2 regions of the Marinihelvus fidelis genome follow, and region 1 is predicted to be linked to the other one. Evidence: predicted binding sites of a transcription regulator. Region 1 holds the regulator's gene; the other holds the start of a gene.
The links. Region 1 encodes sigma-54, which starts transcription at its own class of promoters, with help from an activator protein. Its sites were predicted from a motif close to TGGCANGNTNCNTGCTT; they were not measured.
Positions count from the first base shown of each region.

Region 2: the regulator sigma-54 is predicted to act here: its motif matches at 4,104-4,120, upstream of F3N42_RS11350 (PspA/IM30 family protein).

Region 1 is NZ_VYXP01000002.1:454,635-466,170, forward strand. Features, by position in the region: gene F3N42_RS03415 (DUF2066 domain-containing protein) at 1-1,066, opposite strand, end outside; gene purM (phosphoribosylformylglycinamidine cyclo-ligase) at 1,164-2,216, shown strand; gene purN (phosphoribosylglycinamide formyltransferase) at 2,213-2,872, shown strand; gene F3N42_RS03430 (DUF3108 domain-containing protein) at 2,869-3,621, shown strand; gene F3N42_RS03435 (BolA family protein) at 3,633-3,866, opposite strand; gene F3N42_RS03440 (calcium/sodium antiporter) at 3,962-4,945, shown strand; gene F3N42_RS03445 (KpsF/GutQ family sugar-phosphate isomerase) at 4,978-5,949, shown strand; gene F3N42_RS03450 (KdsC family phosphatase) at 5,950-6,489, shown strand; gene lptC (LPS export ABC transporter periplasmic protein LptC) at 6,489-7,055, shown strand; gene lptA (lipopolysaccharide transport periplasmic protein LptA) at 7,036-7,584, shown strand; gene lptB (LPS export ABC transporter ATP-binding protein) at 7,586-8,305, shown strand; gene F3N42_RS03470 (RNA polymerase factor sigma-54) at 8,323-9,783, shown strand; gene hpf (ribosome hibernation-promoting factor, HPF/YfiA family) at 9,949-10,275, shown strand; gene ptsN (PTS IIA-like nitrogen regulatory protein PtsN) at 10,315-10,770, shown strand; gene hprK (HPr(Ser) kinase/phosphatase) at 10,781-11,536, shown strand, end outside.
Region 2 is NZ_VYXP01000006.1:225,094-236,629, forward strand. Features, by position in the region: gene F3N42_RS11330 (DUF3667 domain-containing protein) at 1-605, opposite strand, end outside; gene F3N42_RS11335 (NAD-dependent epimerase/dehydratase family protein) at 602-1,594, opposite strand; gene F3N42_RS11340 (MATE family efflux transporter) at 1,642-3,030, shown strand; gene F3N42_RS15770 (PspC domain-containing protein) at 3,008-3,343, opposite strand; gene F3N42_RS11350 (PspA/IM30 family protein) at 3,340-4,062, opposite strand; gene F3N42_RS11355 (Do family serine endopeptidase) at 4,218-5,564, opposite strand; gene F3N42_RS11360 (HNH endonuclease) at 5,792-6,400, shown strand; gene F3N42_RS11365 (5'-3' exonuclease) at 6,458-7,345, shown strand; gene F3N42_RS11370 (SMP-30/gluconolactonase/LRE family protein) at 7,379-8,755, opposite strand; gene F3N42_RS11375 (NUDIX hydrolase) at 8,870-9,439, shown strand; gene F3N42_RS11380 (MAPEG family protein) at 9,399-9,803, opposite strand; gene F3N42_RS11385 (isoaspartyl peptidase/L-asparaginase family protein) at 9,930-10,946, shown strand; gene metF (methylenetetrahydrofolate reductase [NAD(P)H]) at 10,931-11,536, opposite strand, start outside.

The DNA of each region.
Region 1 (11,536 bases):
CAATGGACCCCGGCTCGAGCGGCACGGCAGGCTCACGCTCCGGCCGCCGCAAACGGTACTGGTCGGGTTGATCACCCGCCTCAAGCACCCCGTCGCTGCGGATCGCCTGCGCCAGGTAGCTGGCATCGGCATTCAGCGCCACGTCCAGGCGGACGCCGTCCGGCCCCGCGCCCATCACCCGCAGGTCGTCGACCAGGCCAAGGTCCTGGAGGTAGGACAGGACTTTTGCGTAATCGTCGGCACTTTCCAGCCCGGTCACCCTCATGCTGGTGCGAGTGGCCACCAACCCGGCGGGGCCGATGGAATGCGCGGCGGCCACGTGATCGACCAGCTGGTGCGTGCCATCGACCAGCGCCTGTACCAGGTCGGTGGAGCGGGTCCGCCAGGCGGCCACGTTGTCGCCGTCTTCCCAGTTAAAACGCACGTTCCATTCCGTGCCTTCGCGCCGCGCCGCGATGATGACCACACCGTCGGTGGCCGCGCCCGAGGCCAGCAACTGGTCGGCATAGCCGCCCCAGAGCAGCTGCAGGTCCAGCGACTGGCGCAGTTCCTCGTCGAGTTCCGGCCACGCCAGCGGCAGGCCGCGCAGCTCGGCAATCCGCGCCATCGCGGCCCAGGCATCTTCGTATTCCACCGGCTGCAACTCGCGGCCGCCGTTGTCCTCGACCACCACCCAGGCCACTACCGGCTCACGCTGCGGTCGCCAGCGCGGCAGCTGCATCTCGCGCACCAGCCGGTCGACGGCCGCCGGCACGAAGCTGGCCACCAGCATCAGCCGGTCCTCGGTCAGGCCACCGGGACGCAGGATCTGGTCTTCGCGGTACTGGAAGGCCACCAGCAGGGCATCGGGATCGGCCAGGGCCGATTCCAGTGCGGGCTCAAGGGGAATGTCCCAGCGCCCGCTTTGCTTCTGCAGCACGTTGATCAGCGCGTCCGGCGTGGCGGTGCGACGCTCGGCATCACCCTGCGCCGGCACCTCGGCGGCGCCGGAGTAAAGATCGACCGCCGTTGCCATTGAGCTGAACACGATGGCGAACGCCAGAACGGACAAATGGAGAATTCTCATGCGGCTGGTGCCCCGGGGGAATGGCAGAGTGGTCTTCCGGAATCGGCAAATACGATACCATATGCGGCCATTTCCACGAACCGCACGGAGCCGGCCCATGGGCGACGCCACCAACCCCGACCAACCGCTCAGCTATCGCGACGCGGGTGTCGACATCGACGCCGGCAACGCGCTGGTTGAACGCATCAAGCCCGCGGTGAAAACCACGTTCCGCAAGGGCGTCGAGACTGGCATCGGCGGCTTCGGCGGCCTGTTCAGCGTCGACCGTGACAAGTACCGCGACCCAGTGCTGGTGTCCGGCACCGATGGCGTCGGCACCAAGCTGATGCTGGCGCGACTGCTGGACCGGCATGACACCATCGGCATCGACCTGGTCGCCATGTGCGTCAATGACATCCTGGCCTGCGGCGCGGAGCCGCTGTTCTTCCTCGATTATTTCGCCACCGGCAAGCTCGAACTGGACCAGGCGCAACAGGTGATCGAGGGCATTGCCGAGGGCTGCCGCCAGTCCAACTGCGCCCTGCTCGGCGGCGAGACGGCCGAGATGCCCGGCATGTACGGCGCCGGCGACTACGACCTGGCCGGATTCGCCGTCGGCGTGGTCGAACGTGACCGCATCATTGACGGCCGTCGCGTGGCCGCCGGCCATCGCCTGCTCGCCCTGCCCAGCTCCGGGCCGCATTCGAACGGTTACTCGCTGATCCGCAAGGTGCTGGAGCGCTCCGGCGCCGACCCGTCCATGGCGCTGGGCGATCACAGCCTGGGTGAGGCCCTGCTGGCGCCCACCCGCATCTACGCGCGCACCGTGCTGGCCCTGCTGGAAGACCACGCCATCGACGGCCTGGCGCATATCACCGGCGGCGGCATCACCGAGAACATCACCCGCGTGCTGGGTGACAGCCTGGGTATCGAGGTCGACACCGCGGCCTGGCCGCGTCCGGACGTGTTCGACTGGCTACAGCGCGAAGGCGGCATCGAGGCGACGGAAATGCTGCGCACCTTCAACTGCGGCATCGGCATGGTGCTGCTGGTGGATGGTGCCGAGGCCGATACCGTCAGCGCCGCCCTGCAGGACATGGGCGAGGACGTGTTCGACATCGGCCGCGTGGTCACCGTGGCCGACGATGGCGAGCGGGTCCGCTACCTGTGAGCTCACCGCTGCGCGTCGCCGTCCTGATTTCCGGGACCGGCTCCAACCTGAAGTCCCTGCTCGACGCCCGTGACGCCGGCCGCCTGGATCTCGATTTCGTCCGCGTGATCTCCAACAGGGCGAACGCGCCGGGGCTGGCGCACGCACGCGCCGCCAACATCCCGTGGTCGGTGATCGACAAGGCCAGTGCCGGTGACGTGGGCCAGGACCGCGTGGTGGGCGACACCCTGGCCGCGGACGCGCCGGACCTGGTGCTGCTGTCGGGCTACATGCGCATCCTGGGCGCAGAACTCGTAGACCGGTTCGAAGGCCGCATGATCAACCAGCACCCGTCGCTGCTGCCGAAGTACAAGGGTTTACACACGTACCAGCGCGCCCTCGACGCCGGTGACAGTGAACATGGCGCCAGCGTGCATTTCGTTACTTCCGAACTGGACGGCGGCCCGGTCATCGCCCAGGTCCGCATCGGTGTGCAGGCGGACGACGACGCCACGTCGCTGGCGGCGCGCTTGCGGCCCCTTGAGCACCGCCTGCTGGAAGAGGTCATGGCCCTGTTCACGCAACGGCGGGTGACCATGGACGGCGAAGGTGTCCGCGTCGACGACCGGAACATCGATCAGCCGCTGCAATGGACGCCGGAAGGATGGCAGGCTTGATCCCCCATCGCCTCGCCCAGTTTATCGCCGGCGCCCTGCTGGCGGTCACCGCCGTTCATTTGGCGGCTGACGGCCGCCCGGCGGACTTCGAGGCCACGTTCGAACTGGTTCGCAACGACAAGCTGGCCGGCGAGTCCACCGCGACCTTCAACGGCGCAGGCGCGCATTGGTCATTGTCATCGAAGAGCGAGGGCACGCGTGGGCTGGCCCGGTTCCTGGGCCTGGAAGAGCACACCGTCAGCGAAGGCACCTGGCTGGACGGCGCGCCACGCCCCGATCGCTATGACCAGTCCGTCAAGGTGGCGGTCAAGACCGTCGAAACCCGCGCCCGGTTCGACTGGGACGCCGGCACGGTCGTGTCGACCCACAAGGACGGCGAGGACACGCTGCCGTTAACGGCCGGCACGCTGGACCCGGGCACCATCGCCCTCAGAATCCGTACCGGCCTGATCGCCGGTGAGCGTGAGTGGACCCTGGACGTGGTCGACGAGGACAAAATCGAGTCGCAGCGCTTCGTGGCCCACGCGCCGGAGCGCCTGGATACCGCGCTGGGCTGTATCGAGACCGTTCGCGTGGACCGCGACCGCGGGCCGGAAAGCACCCGCTATACCCGCACCTGGTACGCCACGGCACACGGCTTCGCGCCGGTGCGCGCGACCCACGGCAAAAAGGATGGCGATCACATCGAAACGCGGATCACCCAATTGAAGGTGGCGGGCCAGTCAGTGGCCGCCGGGGCGGCATGCTGACCGTGCGGACTTCAGTCGCCCGCTTCCCCCGGGGCCAGGCAACGCAGCCCGAGGGCGTGGATCTCGCGACCCATTTTCTCGCCCAGCGTGGCGTAGACCATGCGGTGACGCGCCAGGGTGGGTTTTCCCGCAAAGTCGGGGCTGGTCACGACCGCGTCGAAATGCGTGCCGTCATCGCCGCGGACGTCCACGTCGGCGCCCGGCAGGCCCGCGCGGATCATTTGCTCAATCGTCTTGCTGTCCATAGACTAGCGCTCAAAATGGAGCGCGCCATCATAATGGAATCCTGCGGCAACGGACACACCCGCGTCACCCCGCTCGACCCGGTCTGGACCATGCCATGCTGACCTTCATCATCCAGTTGATCGGCGGCTTCCTGCTGCTGGTGTGGGCTGCGGACCGGCTGGTCGCCGGCGCCTCGGCCACGGCCAGGAACCTGGGCGTTTCGCCGCTGATCATCGGCCTGGTCATCGTTGGCTTTGGCACCTCCGCACCGGAACTCGTGGTCTCCGGCGTGGCCTCGGTGCGCAACAACGCCGGCCTGGCGGTGGGTAACGCCATCGGCTCGAACATCGCCAACATGGGCCTGATCCTGGGGCTGACCGCCATCGTTTACCCCTTGCGGCTGGAGTCCAGCACGCTGAAGCGCGAATACCCGCTGCTGCTGCTGATCATGCTCACCTGCCTGTTCATGGCGCTGAACCTGGAGTACACCCGGCTGGAAGGCGTGATGCTGCTGGGCGGCCTGTTCGCGATGGTCGCCTGGCTCGTTCGGCTGGGCACCAGGCGGCCGGCCACGGACCCGTACGCGCAGGAACTGGAGAAGGAGATCCCCACCGACATCCCCACGCGCGTGGCGGTGTTCTGGCTGTTGATCAGCCTGGTCGCCCTGCCCGCCGCGTCGCATTTCCTGGTCGAGGGTGCGATCGGCATTGCGCGGATCTGGGGTGTGTCGGATATCGTCATCGGCCTGACCGTGGTCGCCTTCGGCACCAGCCTGCCGGAACTGGCCACGGCGCTGACCAGCGCGGTCCGGCGTGAAGATGACCTGGCGGTCGGCAACATCATCGGCTCGAACATGTTCAACCTGCTGGGCGTGCTCGGCATCGCGGCCACCATCCGGCCCATCGCGGTGGAACCGGTGTTCATCACCCGCGACTTCCCGGTCATGCTGCTGCTGACCGGCCTGATGTTCCTGATGGCCTCCGACTTCAGGGGCCCGGGGCGTATTGGCCGTGGCGCGGGCGTGGTCCTGCTGGTCATCTTCGTCAGCTACCAGGTCATGGTCATCGCCGGCGCCGTGGGGGCCGACCCCGCGGCCTGAACCGGCCGCGTACCCGGAGTACACTACGGCTGATGAACAGCGACGCCATCAAGACCCTGGCGCGGGCCGTGATTGAAACCGAGGCCCGCGCGGTCAGCGCGCTCGTCGACCATGTCGATGACGATTTCGCGCGCGCCTGTGAAATCATTCTCGGCTGCACCGGCCGGGTCGTGGTCCTGGGCGTGGGCAAGTCCGGGCATATCGGCAACAAGATCGCGGCCACGCTGGCCAGCACCGGCACACCGTCGTTTTTCGTCCACGCGGCCGAGGCCAGCCACGGCGACCTGGGCATGATCACTGGCAACGATGTGCTGCTGATCCTGTCCAACTCCGGCGAAACCGACGAGGTCAAACAGCTGCTGCCGGGCCTGCGTCGCCTGGGCGTCGGCATTATCGCGCTGACCGGCAACCCGGCCTCGTTCCTGGGCACGCATGCGGACATCAACATCAACGTGTCGGTGGCCGAAGAGGCCTGCCCACTGGGCCTGGCGCCCACCTCCAGCACCACGGCCGCGCTGGTCATGGGCGACGCGCTGGCGGTGTCACTGCTGGAATCACGCGGCTTTACCCGCGAGGATTTCGCCCGCTCGCATCCGGCAGGCCAACTCGGCCGCCGGCTGATCATTCGTATCTCCGACCTGATGCACAGCGGCGACGCCATGCCGGTCACCCGCCCCGGCGCGACCGTGACCGAGGCCATCGTCGAGATGACCGGCAAGCGCCTGGGCATGACCGCCGTGGTCGATAACGATGACCGGGTACAGGGCGTGTTCACCGATGGCGACCTGCGCCGGGCGCTGGAAAAAGGCATCGACCCGCGCACGGCGCTGATCGACGAAGTCATGACCCGCAACGGCAAGTCGATCGGCCCGGATGCACTGGCCGTGGACGCCGTCCAGATCATGCAGGATCACAAGATCCAGGGCCTGCTCGTCATCGATGATGACGGCCGGTTGGCGGGAATCCTGAACTTCCATGACCTGCTGCAGGCCGGGGTGGTCTGAGTGCCCAATTATGACCCGCAACTGCTGGCGCGCGCGGCCCGGGTCCGGCTGCTGGCACTGGATGTCGACGGTGTCCTCACCGATGGCCGCCTGTACTTTGACAACGCCGGCAACGAAATGAAGGCCTTCCACACCGGTGACGGCCTGGGCCTGAAAACCCTGCAGGCCACCGGCGTAACGCTGGCGCTGATCACCGGGCGTTCGTCGGACATCGTCACCCGGCGCGCGGCGGCGCTGGGCATCCGCCATGTTTACCAGGGCAGCGACAATAAGCTCGACGCCTGGCGCGATCTGCAGGCCGCCACCGGCATCGCCGACGATGACTGTGCCTATGCCGGCGACGACTGGATCGACCTGCCCATCCTCTCGCGGGTGGGCCTGGCCATCAGCGTTCCCAACGGCGACGAAGCGGTCCGCAAGCGCGCCCACTGGGTGACGCCAAGGGCCGGCGGCGAAGGCGCCGCACGTGATATCTGCAACCTGTTGCTGGCCGCGCAAGGCCATCTCGACCCCGCCATCGCCCGGTACCTGCCATCATGATGTCACCGCGCACCCGCCGGGGCATCATCCTGCTGGGCGGCCTCTGTCTGCTCAGTTTCTGGGCGTCGCGCCAGGACACGGACGGCGAAGGCGGACCGATCAAGGGCCTGGACACGCGCCTGGACTACGCCCTCGGCAACTTCAGGATGCTGGCCTACGATGAGCAGGGCACGCCGGTGGTGACGCTGTGGGCGCCGCGGCTGGCCAACGACGCGGCCACCGGCATCGGCGAACTCGACTCGCCCCGCGCCGAACTGCACCACGAGGGCTTCCGCTGGAACATTGACGCGCAACACGCGACGATATCCAGCGACCGTGAGATCATCCAGTTTTCCGGTAACGTACGCATGGTCAGGGAATCCGGCGAACCATCCGACCACCTGGAAATCGAATCCAGTGAAGTGATGCTGGAAGTGACACCCCGGCTGGCGTCATCGGACCAGTGGGTCGATGTCGCCGACCCGGCAGGAAAGATGCGGGCACTGGGCTTCAGTGTCGACATGCTGACCAACCATTACCATCTTGAGAGCGGAATTACAGGAACGTATGAGATCCAGGCGAATTGATCGATGGGCCGCGGCCACCCTGCTGCTGGCCACCCTGAATGCCGCCGCGCTGCAGACCGACCGGCAGCAGCCGCTCGACGTCAAGGCGGACTCCGGCGACGGCACGTTTGGTGACGGTGTCACCGTGCTCAGTGGCAATGTCGAGGTCAACCAGGGCACCCTGCACATCACCGCTGACCGCGCGTCGGTGGAGAAACTCGACGGCAAGGTTCGCCTGGTCACGCTGCAGGGCCAGCCGGCCGTGCTTGAACAGGAAATCGAGGAACAGGGCCTGGTGCGCGCCGAGGCCCGGACCATCACCTACCAGGTGGGTGACGGCCTGGTGAACCTGAATGGCGAGGCCGACGTGACTCACCCGCAATACCACATTACCGGCGACGCACTGACCTACGACCTGAACAAGCAGCACTTCCAGGGCGTGGGCGGCGATACCGGCGATGGTCGCATCCGCATTCGCATGGACCCGGAAGTGGCCGACGAGGCCGCGGCCTCACCGGCGACCCCGGACGACGGGAACGACGGCCACTGACGTGCTGGTTACCGAGAGCCTGCACAAGTCGTACCGCAAGCGCGAAGTCGTCCGCGGCGTCAGCATGCGCGTCGAACCGGGCAAGGTGGTCGGGCTGCTGGGCCCCAACGGCGCCGGCAAGACCACCTGCTTCTACATGATTGTCGGCCTGATCCCGGCCAGTCACGGCAGCATCAAGGTCGACGACATCGATATCACGCACGAGCCGGTCAACGTCCGTGCACACCTGGGCGTTGGCTACCTGCCGCAGGAAGCCTCGATCTTCCGCAAGATGTCGGTGCGCGACAACGTGCTGTCGATCCTGGAGATGCGCCCCGACCTGGACGCCGAGGCCCGCGAGGACCAGTTGCAGTCGCTGCTGGAAGAACTGGGCGTGGCGCACCTGTCCGAGCAATCCGGCATCAGCCTGTCGGGCGGCGAGCGGCGGCGGGTGGAAATCGCCCGGGCACTGGCCACGCGGCCGCGCTTTATCCTGCTGGACGAGCCGTTCGCCGGCGTCGACCCCATTTCCGTGGGCGAGATCCAGAACATCGTCGAGCACCTGACCGACCGCGGCATCGGCGTGCTGATCACCGACCACAACGTCCGTGAGACCCTGGGCATCTGCGACCATGCCTACATTCTCAACGAGGGCCGGATCCTGGCCGAGGGCGCGCCGGACGTGGTGCTGGACAACGAAGACGTGCGCAACGTCTACCTGGGCCAGGCCTTCCGGCTGTAGGCGGGGTACGAAGCGTCATGGTCGATCATTCACTGCAATTACGCCTGAGCCAGAAGCTGGCGCTGGCGCCGCAGTTGCAACAGGCCATCCGCCTGCTGCAACTCACCCGTATCGAGCTGCGCGAACACCTGCAGGCCACCGTCGAGGCCAACCCGCTGCTGGACTTCGACGAGCCGGGTGGCGAGGCCGCGGCCGACAGCGCGGACGACTGGGACACGCCCTCCCAGGGTGAAGACAGCAGCGCCGCGGCCGATGACCCCTACGGCGACTACGACGACCAGTGGGGCGAAGACATGGGCGGCGGCGAACAGTGGGCCGAGGCCGGCTTCAGCGTCGAGCGCGAGAACCAGATCGCCGACGAGTCCGGCGATTCGCTGCGCGACCACCTGATGTTCCAGGTCGAGCTGGGCCAGTTCAATGACCGCGACGCCGCCATCGCCACCGCGATCATCTTCGCGCTCGATGAAGACGGCTACCTGCTCGACAGCATCGACGATATCCGCGACTCCCTGCTGCCCGACCTGGAAACCGACGAGGCCGAGATCCGCGCGGTCATGCGCCGCGTCCAGCGCATGGAGCCCGTCGGCGTGGCCACCAATGGCCCGGCCGAATGCATCCGCGTGCAGCTGGCCGTGCTGCCGGCCTCGACGCCCGGCCGCGACCTGGCCCAGCGCGTGGCGCGGGACTACATCGACCTGGTGGCCGACGCCGAGCTCGAACGCCTGAAGCGCGAAACCGGTGCCGGTGACGACGACCTCGAAACCGCGCTGGACCTGATCCGTTCGCTGGAGCCCCGCCCCGGCGCGCGCTACGACAACCGCCAGCAGGAATACCTGGTGCCGGATGTCTACACCCGCCAGGTCGAGGGCCGCTGGGTCACCTACCTGAGCCCGGACAACGACCCGCGCCTGAAGCTCAACACCTACTACGTCCAGCTGCTGCGCCAGTCCGGCGGCGAGGACCGCAAGTACCTGCAGGGCCGCCTGCAGGAAGCACGCTGGCTGCTGTCCAGCCTGGAGCTGCGCAACCGCACGCTGATGAACGTGTCGCAGGCCATCGTCGACCACCAGTCCGGCTTCATGGACGACGGCGATATCGCGATGAAGCCGCTAATCCTGAAAGACATTGCCGAGCAGGTTGGCGTGCACGAATCCACGGTGTCGCGCGCCACCACCCGCAAGTACATTTTCACGCCACGCGGCCTGTTCGAGCTGAAGTACTTCTTCTCCAGCCACGTGCGCACGCTCGACGGCGGTGACATCAGCGCCATCGCGGTCAAGGCCCATATCCAGTCACTGGTCGAGGCAGAGCCCGCCAGCAAACCGCTCAGTGACCAGGAACTGTCCCGTTTATTGCGCGAAGCCGGCATCCGCGCGGCCCGCAGGACCGTGGCCAAGTACCGGGAATCCCTGGGTATCGGCTCAAGCAGCGAGCGGCGCCGTGCCTACCGTCGACTGGCCGCGCGCGCGGTGGACTAGGAAAGCGGCGTCGCCGGGTATAGAATCTGCTCATGACAGTTTCTTTGCGAAGCCGCCCGCCGCGAACCCTGTGCGGACTCTACGGACGGTTCGAACTCCAGAGTTGACCCTGAAGCTGGCCCCAGCGGGCCGGTCCCTTTCCATCTCGAAACCAGGAGAAGGAAAATGCAATTGACGATTACCGGACACCACGTCGAAGTCACCCCCGCCTTGCGCGCCTATGTCACCGAGAAAATGCAGCGCCTGTCGCGGCATTTCGACAAGGTCGTGACCGTTGATGTGATCCTGAACGTTGAGAAACACACGCAGCTGGCGGAAGCCACCGTCAACGCGGGCGGACGTACGCTGTTCGCCAATGACAACGCAGACGACATGTATGCCGCGATCGACGGCCTGGCCGACAAGATCGACCGCCAGGTGCGGCGCCTGAAAGATCGCCTGCGCGACCACCACCACGAAAAGCCTGATTACCAGGCGGCCGAGAACATCTGACCCGCGCCTGAAAAGACCGGTTACCGAGAATCAAACCCCATGCTTGTCGACGACCTGATCAGCCCGGACAGCGTACTTCCCGCCGTCCGCACCAGTAGCAAGAAACGCCTGCTGGAAGTCATCAGCAACGCGCTGGCCAACGAAGACGAAGGCCTGAGTTCGCGGGAAATCTTTGAAAGCCTGTGTGCCCGGGAACGCCTGGGCAGCACCGGGCTGGGCAATGGCGTCGCCATCCCGCACGGCCGCGTCAGCGGTTCGTCCAGGGTCCAGGCGGTGTTTATCCGCCTGGCGCGGCCACTGGCCTTCGATGCCGTCGATGGCAAACCCGTCGACCTGCTGTTCGCGCTGGCGGTGCCGGAACACTGCACCAGTGACCACCTGAAGCTGCTGGCCGAGATCGCCGAGAAATTCAGCGACCAGGAACTGCTGGAACGCCTGCGTAACACCGAAGACGCCACCGAGCTCGCGCAGCTCCTGTCACGAACCCGGCACTGACCGCGGAACGGTGACCCGCACGCTCACAGCCCAGGACCTGTTCGACAAGCTCAGGCAGCGGCTGGACCTGCACTGGGTGACCCAGCCGGGCGATCACGACGCCGCGGTGCTTTCCGACCGCGACATGTCGGCCCGCCCGGCACTGGCCGGCTACCTGAACCTGATTCACCCGAACCGGGTGCAGGTGCTGGGCGTTGAGGAACTCGACTACCTGGCCTCGCTGCCCGCAGACAGCCGCGGCGATACCATCGCCGCGATCTTCAGGCCCGACCTGCTGGCCATTGTCGTGGGCGGCGCCCATGACATCCCCAATGACCTGGCCGAGGCCGCCGCGCAGGCCGGCAAACCCCTGCTGGCGTCGGGCAAGTCCAGTTACGAGCTGGTGAATTTCCTGCAGTACCACATCTCACGAGTCCTGGCCCGCCGCTGCACCATGCACGGCGTGTTCATGGAGGTGTTCACAATCGGCGTGCTGATCTCGGGCGATGCCGGCAGCGGCAAGAGCGAACTGGCGCTGGAACTGCTCAACCGCGGGCACCGGCTGATTGCCGACGACGCGCCCGAGTTCACGCAGATTTCGCCGGAAATCATCGATGGCTCCTGCCCGGAGGTCATCCAGGACTGCCTGGAGGTACGCGGACTGGGCGTGCTCAACGTGCGGGAGATGTTCGGCGACGCCACCATCAAGCTGAACAAGTTCCTGCGCCTGATTATCCACCTGAAGATTCCCGAAGACGCCAGCCGCCCGCCCGAGGTGGACCGCCTT
Region 2 (11,536 bases), on a different contig from region 1:
ATTTCCTCGTTGATCCAGTCATTCAGGCGTTGGGGCAGCAACGGAATCGCCACCGGGTTGGTCTCCGGGTCCCAGGGACGGTCATTGAACTGCAGGTTGGGAAACTCATCGGGCGGGTCCGGCGCGTCGGGCGTGATGTTGCCGGCCATGCCTTCCGCCATGACAACGGCGTTGTCCTCGATGGCCGCGACCGGGTCATCATCACCATTCGTGGTGATCTGGATCGGCACGAACGACAGGGCCGTGGCGACCAGGAAGAACAGGATGCTGGAGAACAGGTACAGCCGCAACGGCGGGGTGTAGCGGTAGCGACGGCCCTCGAGAAAATCGCGGGTCAGCCGGCCGGGGCGCAACAGCAGCGGCTTGACCGTGCGGGTGAAGCGCGAATCGAAATCGACGAAGTCTTCAAGGAACTCGCGGAGTAACACCGGGAAGAACCGCATGATGCGCCGGTCCGGCTGGCCGCAGTAGTGGCAGAACGGGCCGGCCAGCGCGGTGCCGCAGTTCAGGCAATCGGCGGAACCCGCGCGGCGCGACGGCGCCAGCGTGTAATGGCCGTCCGGGTCGGCCGGTGCGTTCGACAACTCGCCCGCGGTCTCGCTCATGTCAGCATCCCCTCTCTTCGCATCCACGCAATGGTATCGCCGAGCAGGGTGTCGATGGGCGTGAAACGGTAATTGAGCTCCGATTGAGCCAGTGATGAATCGCAGGTGGCGTGGTGGCAGATCATCGCCGCGGCCTGCGGCGTCAGGTCCGGCGCCTGGTCACCGAATGCGGCGCCCAGCACCCGTGCCCGTGCCACCGCCTTGAGCAGCCAGGCCGGTTTCGGCCGTCGCGGCACGTCACGGCCCAGCCGCCGGCCGACTTCGCGCACCAGGTCGATAAACGCCAGGTCCTCGCCGCCCAGCAGGTAGCGGTGCCCGCGGCGGCCCCGGTCGAACGCTGTCACGTGCGCGCGGGCCACTTCGCGGACATCGGCGAAGGCGCCGCCGCCGGGCGGCACACCCGGCAGGCTGCCGTCCGACACCATGCGGATCATGCGCGACCAGTTGTGCCGGTCACCCGGCCCCAGGATATGCGCCGGGTTGCACACCACGGCGTCCAGGCGGTCATGGCCGACCGCGCCCAGGACGATGTCCTCGGCCGCGCGCTTGCTACGGATGTAGTTAATCCAGGTGCCGGCGTCACTGCGCGGCGTGGTTTCATCCAGCACGCCGTGGACGAATCCCCAGGCGGAGAAGCTGGAGGTATGAACGAGTCGTTTTACGTGGGCGCAGATCGCGGCCTCGACGACGTTACGCGTTCCTTCGACATTGACCCGTGTCTGCCGCGCGTCATGCCGTGACCAGACGCTGGTGTCCGCGGCGGCGTGAAAGACCGCAGTGGTGCCCGGCTTCATCCCGGCCAGCAACGATGCCGGATCGGTCACGTCGCCGGTGTGCAACCCGGCGCCCTGCGCCGCCAGCTGGCGGGCCGCCCGGGTGTCGGGGTCACGCACCAGCACGGTGACGGTCCAGCCACCGGCCAGCAACTCGTGCGCGAGATGGCCACCGACGAAGCCGGTGCCACCGGTCAGGAAGGCATGTTGTCTCATTGGCGCGGGTGGCTCGGGTACAATTCGGCATGACTCCGGATCACGGCATGAATCATAGCACCCAGCCTGCCGGCCTCCGTTACGAGGTCGCGCGCACGTTGCAGCTGGCGGCGCCGGTGATGATCGGCCTGTTTGCCGGCTTCGCGATGAATTTTATCGACACGGTGATGGCCGGGCGCCTGCCCGAGCGTGAAGTGGCGATGGCCGCGCTGGCCACCGGCGGCGCGCTGTGGTCCGCCATGCTAATGATCGTCCTGGGGCTGCTGATGGCCGTACAGCCGGCGGTGGCGCAGCTCGACGGCGCCGGGCGCCGGGGCGAGGCCGGCGCGGTCACCCGCCAGGGCTTCTGGATCGCGCTGGTCATCAGTATTCCGTTCTTTGCGGTGATCTTCTTCGGCGGCCGCCTGCTCAGCCTGTTCCGGGTCGACGCCAGCATCATCCCGGTCGCCATCGATTACCTGCGCGCGCTGGCCTGGGGCGCGCCGATGATCACGATGATGCTGCTGCTGCGCTTCTACAGCGAAGGCTCGGGTCACACCCGGCCAACGATGTATATCGGCCTGCTGGGCGCGCTGCTGAACATCCCCGCCAACTGGATGCTGATGTTCGGCCACCTGGGCTTTCCGGCCATGGGTGCCCGTGGCACCGGTTTTGCGACCTCCAGCGTGCTGACACTGCAGGCGGTGGCGATGTTCATCTACGTCTACCGCCATTCGCACTACCGGCCATTTGCGCTGTTCGAGCGCTGGGACTGGCCGGACCTGGCCGAGATCCGCAGGCTGCTGGTGGTGGGCTGGCCGATTGCCGGCACGCTGTTCGTGGAAGGCAGCCTGTTTATCGCGGCGTCACTGATCATCGGCCAGCTGGGGCCGGTGCAGACGGCCTCGCACCTGGTGGCGATCAACTTTTCCGCGTTGCTGTTCATGATTCCGCTGGGGCTGGGCAGCGCCGTGACCACCCGCGTGGGCAACGCCCTGGGGCGCGGCGAGCCCGATGCCGCGCGCCACGCCGGCATGGTTGGGCTGGGTATCGTGCTGTGCACGCAGGCCATTTCGGCCACGCTGATGATCGTGTTCCCCGGCGCGATTGCCGCCATTTACACCGGCGATGCGGCCATCGCGGCGACGGCCGCCGGCCTGCTGTTCTACGCCGCCGTGTTCCAGTTCCCGGACGGTATCCAGGTGGTGTCGGCCGGCATCCTCCGGGGTTACAAGGACACGATGGTGCCGATGATCATCAACGTCATCGCCTACTGGGTCATCGGCCTGTCACTGGGCTACTGGCTGACCTTTGGCGGCGGCATGGGGCCCGCCGGCATGTGGGTCGGGATGATCGCCGGATTGAGCACCGGCGCCGTGTTGCTGTCGTTGCGTTTCATGAGGGTCAGCAGCCGGCACCGCCGGCCGCCGCCCGTTACTCCCGCTCCAGCGCCCTGAAGCGACGCTCGAGGTCGGCGATGCGCCGGCCCCGGGCCTCCAGGTTGGCCGCCGCCAGGCCGCCGGTATCATCGGGTGAGTCTTCCGGCTGCTCCGGGCCCGCTTCGGTGGCGGCGCCTTCACGGTTACGCCACCAGCCGAAGCCGACGGCGAGCGCCAGGTAGCCACCACCCACGACCAGTGGCTGCAGCAACAGCCCCACCACCGCCAGCAGGCGGATGGCCCAGACGTTCCAGCCCAGGCGGCGCGCCGCGGCGGCGCACAGCCCCGCCAGCAGCGCACCCTTGACGCGTTGTCCTGCCGTCACGCTCACGCCCCGGCATCCACCGGTGCGTCGGCCGCCTTCGCGGCGTTCGCCGGCCTGGCGGGTTTCAGGCGGGCCTTCAGCGCTTCGAGTTCGGACTCAACCACCGGGTCGGCCGGTGCGTCGGCGGCGGCCCAGGCAGGCGCCGATTCGTGGCCGATCTCGTAAGACCGCACGCGCGCTTCCAGGCGGTCGACCTGGTTCTGCAGCCGGTCGAAGCGACCCAGCGCGTCACGCACACGGCGCTCATTACGGCTGATCTGCCGCGGCGCGGGGCCGGCGGGCGCACCCGCGGGCACCGGGCGGGCCTGCATGGCTTTCAGGCGGGCGCGCGCCTCGTTGAGCTTGGACTTCAGCGTGCCCATGTCGGTTTCCAGCTGGGCCACGCGAACGGCCAGGTCCTCGCGATCGGCCTTGACCGTGTCGCGCCGGGCCTGGCACTCCGTACGCGCCTTGATCGCCGCACGCGCCAGGTCATCCCGGCCGGCAGTGACGGCACGCTCGGCACGCTCGCTCCATTCATTGATTTCTTCGCCCATGCGCTGGTCAGCACGCTCGAGCTGCTGCTGCTCTGCCAGCAATTCGGCCGTGGCCTGGCGGGCATCGTCGCCGGCTTCTTCCATTTCACGGATCAGGGCCCGCAGCAACTTCTCGGGGTTCTCGGCCTTTTCCAGCAAGGCGTTGAAGTTGGCAGCCATGACGTAACGCAGTCTTGAAAACGTACCCATGTAGGCAATCTCCTGTCTGGTTGAAAAGTACAACCGTACAGATGCAGATTTCGTGCCACCCCATGTTGTTGCGCTATTTCAACACCTTAGGCCATGACCCCGGCCGCACTACCAACGGGACGTGGTGAATTTGACCTACCGGTGGCGAGCGCCCTTCAGTCGATCCGGGCCACGTAGGCGCGGCCGTTGCGACGGATCTGCAGCAACAAAGCGCCCCTGGCCTGGGTCACGCCGGACGCCAGGTCATCCAGGTCGTCGACGCGACCGCGGTTAACCGCGTTGATGATGTCTCCCTCGCGCAGGCCCTCGTAGGCCAGCCGGCTACCTTCGGCCAGGCCCGAGATCACCACGCCGGACTGCCCCTGCGCCCGCGCACGGGCCGGCAGCGCCATGAACCGGGCGCCTGCCAGGCGCGCGTCGATATCTTCGCCAAGCAGCACCTGCGGTGGCTCGATCACCAGCGTGGCCTTGCGCTCTCCGCCTTCACGCAGGAAGGTCAGTGGAACACGCTCACCTACCGGCACCTGGCCCTCGGCATTCAGGAAGGACTGCGCGGACCTCACCGGCCGCTTCGCCACCGAGGCAATGACATCACCAGCCTGCAGGCCAGCCGTCTCCGCCGCGGAACCCGGCATCACCTCGGCCACCAGCACGCCCTGCCCAGCCTCCAGCCCGAAAGCCAGCGCCAGGTCGGGTGTCAGGTCCTGCACCACCAGCCCCAGCGAGCCGCGGCGAACCTCGCCATGCTCCACCAGTTGTTCCAGGACATAGCGCGCCATGCCCGAGGGAATGGCGAAGCCGATTCCGACATTGCCGCCGCTGGGCGTGAAGATGGCGCTGTTGATGCCCACCAGTTCACCACGGAGGTTGACCAGCGCGCCGCCGGAGTTGCCCGGGTTAATGGAGGCATCGGTCTGGATGAAATTCTGGAATTCGAGTCCACGAAGGCCGGCCCGGCCCAGTGCACTGACGATGCCCGAGGTGACCGTCTGCCCAAGCCCGAACGGGTTACCGACGGCGACGACGAAGTCGCCCACCTTCAACTGCTCCGAATCTGCCAGTGGCAGTGCCGTCAGGTTCTCCGCCGGCACCTGGATCACGGCCAGGTCGGTGTCCGGGTCGGCACCCACCAGGGTCGCGTCCAGGCTGCGGCCGTCCTGCAGGGTAACGGCAATATCGTCGGCGCCCTGGATGACGTGGTTGTTGGTCAGCACGTAGCCGTTCCCGGCATCGACAATCACACCCGAACCCAGGCTCTGCGACACCCGTTCGCGCGGCACATCGGGAATATTGAAGAAGCGGCGGAAGAAGGGGTCGTCCATCAGCGGGCTGCGGACCCGCACGCGGGTTCGCGTGTAGACGTTGACCACCGACGGCGTGACCTCCTCCAGGACCGGCGCCAGCGATGGCAGGGGTTGCCCGTCAACCGCGGCCGGCAGGGCCGCGTGTGCCCAGAAGGGCGCCAGGAGAGTAAGCAGTCCAACCCAAATCTTCTTCACGATGCAGTGCTCCGGATGACCTGTCTGTACTGCAGATATTCAGGCCCTCAGCCACGCTTTCAAGCCGGTCCGGGCCGTACGCCAGCGACAAGACAAAAGCGGAGAATCCTTGCTAAACCATGAAAAAAACGATATATAGCCATAAAACAGCAACAAAAGCACAATATGTTGTGTCAGCAACATGGGTGTTAACCGGCTTGTTGGATCAAGAGGATCTGGGGAATGATGTCATGAACCTCCAACTGCAGGTGCTGCGAACCGACGTCTCCGGCATGCCGCTGGAATGGATCGGGTACCAGGAGGCAGTGAGGCATATCAGCCTCGACCAGGTGAGTTACAGCCTGGGCCGAAAACTGTTCACCATCCACGGCGGCATCAATGCCCTCAGCGGCCGCCAGAGCACCATCGACGTCAACGCCATCATCGCCACCACTGGCCAGCACCCTCACAAGCACCTGTTCGAAGACGGCTACGTCCCCCCCCTGAGCAACAAGGCGCTGTTCCGGCGTGACCAGAGCCTGTGCCTGTACTGCGGCGACAAATTCCCCAACTACCTGCTGTCCCGCGACCACGTCTCGCCCATCACCCAGGGCGGCCAGGACACCTGGCAGAACGTGGTCACCGCCTGCAAGCGCTGCAACAACTACAAGGCCGGACGCACGCCCGAACAGGCCGGCATGGAGCTGCTGGCGATTCCGTTCACGCCCACGCACGCCGAATACATCTATTTGCAGGGGCGGCGCATCCTGGCCGACCAGATGGAGTTCCTGCTGGCGCACTTCCCGCGCACCAGCGTCCTTCGCAAGCGCGCCGAGGCCGGCGAGGCCCTGCTCGACTGAACCCGCAAGCCTTGCCCTGCCCCGGCAACACGCCGCCGGGATTGCTATGATTCGCCGATGACCCCCGAACCCGTCTACCTGGTCGATGCCAGCATCTACCTGTTCCGCGCCTGGTACTCAATGCCCGATGGTTTCGAGAACGCCCGTGGCGAGCCCACGAATGCCGTCTATGGCTTTACCGGGTTCCTGTGCAGCCTGCTCGAACAGACGGATTCGCCGCTGGTGGGCATCGCCTTCGACGTCTCGCTGACCACCAGCTTCCGCAACGAAATCTATCCCGAGTACAAGGCCAACCGCGAGCCGGCGCCGGTCGCGCTGAAGCGCCAGTTTGCCTGGGCGCGGGACATGGCCGAAGCCATGGGCCTGAAATGCTACGGGGATGAACGATTCGAGGCCGACGACATCATCGGCACGCTGGCCAGCTGCTGGAAGTCACGCGGCCACGCCATTCACGTCGTCACTGGTGACAAGGACCTGGCGCAACTGGTGGAAGATGGCGACACCTGGTGGGACTTCGCGCGCAACCGCCAACTGGGGTCCAGCGCCATCGCCGAGCACTTCGGCGTGCGCCCGGACCAGATCGCCGACTACCTGGCGCTCACCGGGGATGCGGTCGACAACATTCCGGGCGTACCCGGCATCGGCCCCAAGACCGCCGCGGCGCTGCTGGCGCACTTCGGCAGCCTGGACGCCATATGGTCACGGCTGGGTGAAATCCCGCACCTGAGCTTTCGCGGCGCCAAGACGCTGGCGCCCAAGCTGGAGTCCCACCGCGAAGCAGCCGACCTGGCACGCAGGCTCACAGGCATCGAACGGGCCGTACCTTCGGCGCTGGCGGACCCGGACGTCCGCCGCGTTGGACTGGATGAAGACCGCCTGAATACGCTGTTCGATGACCTGGCGTTTGGCGGCATGCTCAGGCAACGCTGCCTGGCCTGCGGCTGACCCGGTCTGCCCGGGTCGGCCGCGCACCGGCCGTCAGGAGTCGCCGGCGGCGTCGGCCTGCTGCTTGCGGTGCTCTTCCATGATTTTCTGCACCTCGTTCGAGATCAGTGACGGCGCGTTGTCGACATTGATTTTCGCCACCTGGACCGGCCCCTGCTCGCGGGCATTGGGCACCCAGTGGGAGTTGGCGAAGAACACCAGCTCGGCGCCTTTCATGGTGCCAAAATCCGGCAGGTTGAAGATATCCAGGGCGACGGCCAGCGGCGCGATATCGCCGATGGCGGTGCCGTCTTCGGTCAGCTGCAGGCGCATGATGCGCTGCGGCGTAATGCCATTCTGGATGACAACCAGGTGACCATCGCGGAAGAACAGCCCCTCGATGCCACCCAGGTTCAGGTTGTCAGCGCCTTGCACCTGGAAGGCCTTCTTGTCGGCCAGGTCGAGGCCCAGCAGGCCCATTTCATAATCGGCCACGTAGAGCTTGCTGCCGTCATCCGACAGCGCGATGCCACGCAGGCTGGTCATGCCGTGCGCGGCCAGGAATGAGCTGAGTTCTTCATCACCCGGTGACAGGCGGTAGATGACGGGCAACACGGAGTCGACCGCATAGATGTCACCACCGGGGGTCCGCACCATGCCGCCCAGGCGGCGCGGCTGCTTGTCCACGGGCACGGTATGGCGCGCGACGATCTCGAGCGTGTCCAGCGCCAGTTCGACGATCTCCGCCGGGCGCGCGTTGTCGGCGTCGTGGCCTTCACGCAGCTTGGTCGGGTTGCTGGTCAGCCAAAGGCGATTGGCCTGTTCGTCAACCAGCAGGCTGTAGATGCCCTGCAGCTGGTTGTCGGCATCGGCGGATACCAGCGTGCTGGCCTTGCCGTTGCTGTCGACCGCGAACACCGCACCCTTGCGCACATCGCTCACCAGCCACTGTTCGCGGCTGCTGTCCCAGGCGATGCCGGTGGGCAGCAGGATGTCTTCGGGCAGGGCGAACTCCACCTCGGCGCTGCCGGCGGGCTGGCCGGCACGAACCATCAGGTCGTTGACGTGATCGTAGACCTGGGTGCCACGGATGGCCTGGGTGGCTTCAGTGGAGTTGAAATCGAACGACAGGCCCTGCTGCTGCATGGCCAGCATCATCTCGTAAGCGGCCGGGCGGTCGCCCTCAAGCGCCGCGCCGATGACGACCCAGGACATGTACTCGTCGTTGTACGGGCGCATTTCGTGCAGCGCCGTGGCCACGCTGCGGAACGTGGCGGCATCGCCGCTGCTGTAGGCCTGCGCGGCACGCTGTCGCAGTTCGCTGACACTGACCGGCCGCTGCGCCGCCGAGGGCTGCGCGAACGCGGGCGCTGAAGACAACACGAGGCTGGCCGCGACGATGGCGGCGACGAATTTGATTCTGGCTGGCATAACGACTCCCATGGATTCCGCTGCTTTGAGCGGCAACCCGGAATTTGGTTCCCGAAACCCCCATTTTCAATGAAATCGTGGCGGCTTGTCACATTTCACCGCTACACTCGCGGCATGAGCACACCGGTCAGACACTTTCACGGCCGATACCTGGCCCTCGACGAACGCGGCAGCTGGGAATACGCCACCCGCGTGAATGCCCATGCCGTGGCGGTGATCGTGCCGGTGACGGAAGCCAACGAACTGGTCCTGGTCGAACAGTTTCGCGTGCCGGTGCAGTGCCGCACCATCGAGTTGCCGGCCGGCCTAGTCGGTGACGGCGCCGACCCCGACGAGCCCCTGGAGCCGGCCGCCCATCGCGAACTGCTGGAAGAAACCGGGTTTCGTGCCGCCACCATGCAACGCTTCCTGGACTGTCCCAGCAGCGCCGGCATGACCGACGAGGCCATCACCTTCTTCCTGGCCACCGGGCTGACCCGGGTCGCCGAAGGTGGTGGTGACGAGACCGAGGACATCACCGTCCACGTCGTGCCTCTCGAGGACATGGACGAATGGCTGGCGGCGCGCCTGCGCCAGGGCCTGATGCTGGACCCGAAACTCTATGCCGCGCTGTACTGGCTGGGCGACCGCCGCCGCGTGAACATCATCGCAGCAGCGTCCACGCCAGCACCTGCCAGAGATTGACCAGCGCCGCGAGCAGGATCACCAGCCAGGTCAGCCCGGTGCCCCAGAAGCGCCCGACGCTGATGCCGGACGAACCGGCCAGGCCCCAGGCGTGCAACAGCCGGCCCAGCAACAGCAGCCCACCCAGCAAATAGAGCCACCACGCACCGGGCGAGCCCGCCTCGGCCAGCAACAGTAGCAACAGGGCGATGGGCACATACTCGACGAAGTTCCCCTGCACGCGCATCGCCGACTCCAGCGCCGGCTGGTCACCATGACCGATACCCACACGGGTACGACGACGAACGCGGACAACGCGGTAGGAGAGCGCCAGCAACAACAGGCCCAGCAGGGCCGCGAACAGGCTGGTGACGGGGTACGACATGGCGATGTTCCTCGCTAGAAAGAGCCGCCGCCAGCTTAACAGCAGCGACGGTGCGAATCTCACGCTCGGTTGCTATTCTTCGCTTCACCCGGGCGCCACCGCCCTCACGGACCAGGAGAACAAATAATGACGACCGTGCGACAGGCCCGAAAACTGGTGCTTTCCCTGCTGCTCTTGCCCGCCCTGTGTGCCCACGCCAACCCCGGCAATGGGGTGGCGATCGCCATTCACGGCGGCGCCGGCACCATCAGCCGCGCGGAAATGACTGCGGAGCGTGAGGCCGCGTTCCGGGCCAAGCTGACCGAGGCCGTGACCGCCGGCCACCAGGTCCTGATTGAAGGCGGCGATGGCGTCGACGCGGTGCGCACGGCCATCAACATCCTGGAAGACTCGCCGTTGTTCAACGCCGGCAAGGGCGCCGTGTTCACGGCGGCGGGCACTAACGAACTGGACGCCTCGGTGATGGACGGCGCCACCCGCAACGCCGGCGCGGTTGCGGGCGTGAAACACATCCGCAACCCCATTGATCTCGCTATCAGCGTGATGAACGACTCCAAGCACGTGATGCTCTCCGGCGACGGCGCCGAGGCCTTCGCCCGCGAGCAGGGTTTCGAGATGATCGACCCGTCGTACTTCTACACCGAGCACCGCTGGAAGGCGCTGGAAAAGGCACGTGAAGGTGAACGTGACGCCGCGGCCTCGCTGGCCGAGCCGCCGAAGCAGACCTTCTTCTCCACCGTCGGCGCGGTGGCGCTGGACGCCAACGGCGACCTGGCCGCGGGCACGTCGACGGGCGGCATGACCAACAAGCGCTGGGGCCGCATCGGCGACTCACCGGTGATCGGCGCGGGCACTTTCGCCGACAACGCGTCCTGCGCCGTCAGCGCGACCGGGCACGGCGAGTTCTTCATCCGCTGGGTGGTGGCCTACGATATCTGCCAGCGGGTGGCGCACGGCGCATCCATGACCGAGGCGGCCGGGACGGTCATCAATGACGTGCTGGTGGAGGCCGGCGGCACCGGCGGCGTGATCAGCCTGGATGCCAACGGCGATATCGCCATGCCGTTCAATACCGAGGGCATGTATCGCGCCAGCATCGACACCGACGGCAAGCTGTACGTGGGGATTTACGGCGACGAGTGATCGCCGTTCAGGCGCTGCCAGATCTTCATCGTCGCGTTGGCGCGGTTGAGCGTGTAGAAATGCAGGCCGGGCGCGCCACCGGCGACCAGGTCCTCGCAGAGCTTCGTCACCACGTCCAGGCCGTAATCCCGGATGGCCGCGCCATCGTCGCCGAATGACTGCAGTTTCTCCGCCAGCGCGGCCGGAATCTTCGCACCGCAGCGGGCCGAAAAGCGCGCCAGCTGCGTGTAGTTCGTGATCGGCATGATGCCGGGGATGATCGGGATACTGATGCCCGCAGCGCGGCAGCGCTCGACAAACTCAAAGTAGGCGTCGGCGTTGAAGAAGTACTGCGTGATGGCCGCGTCCGCGCCCGCGTCAACCTTCTCTTTAAACCAGCGAATTTCGCTGTCCATGGACTCCGATTCCGGGTGGATCTCCGGATAGCAGCCCACTTCCACCGAGAACCGGCCGGGGTGGCGGTCGTGCACATGCGCCACCAGCTCGCTGGCGTAGCGGAACGGCGGCGTGAAGTCCGCGTCTTCCGGCCAGTCGCCGCGCAGCACCACCAGGCGGTCCACACCATCGGCGGCGTAGGTGTCCAGCAGCCT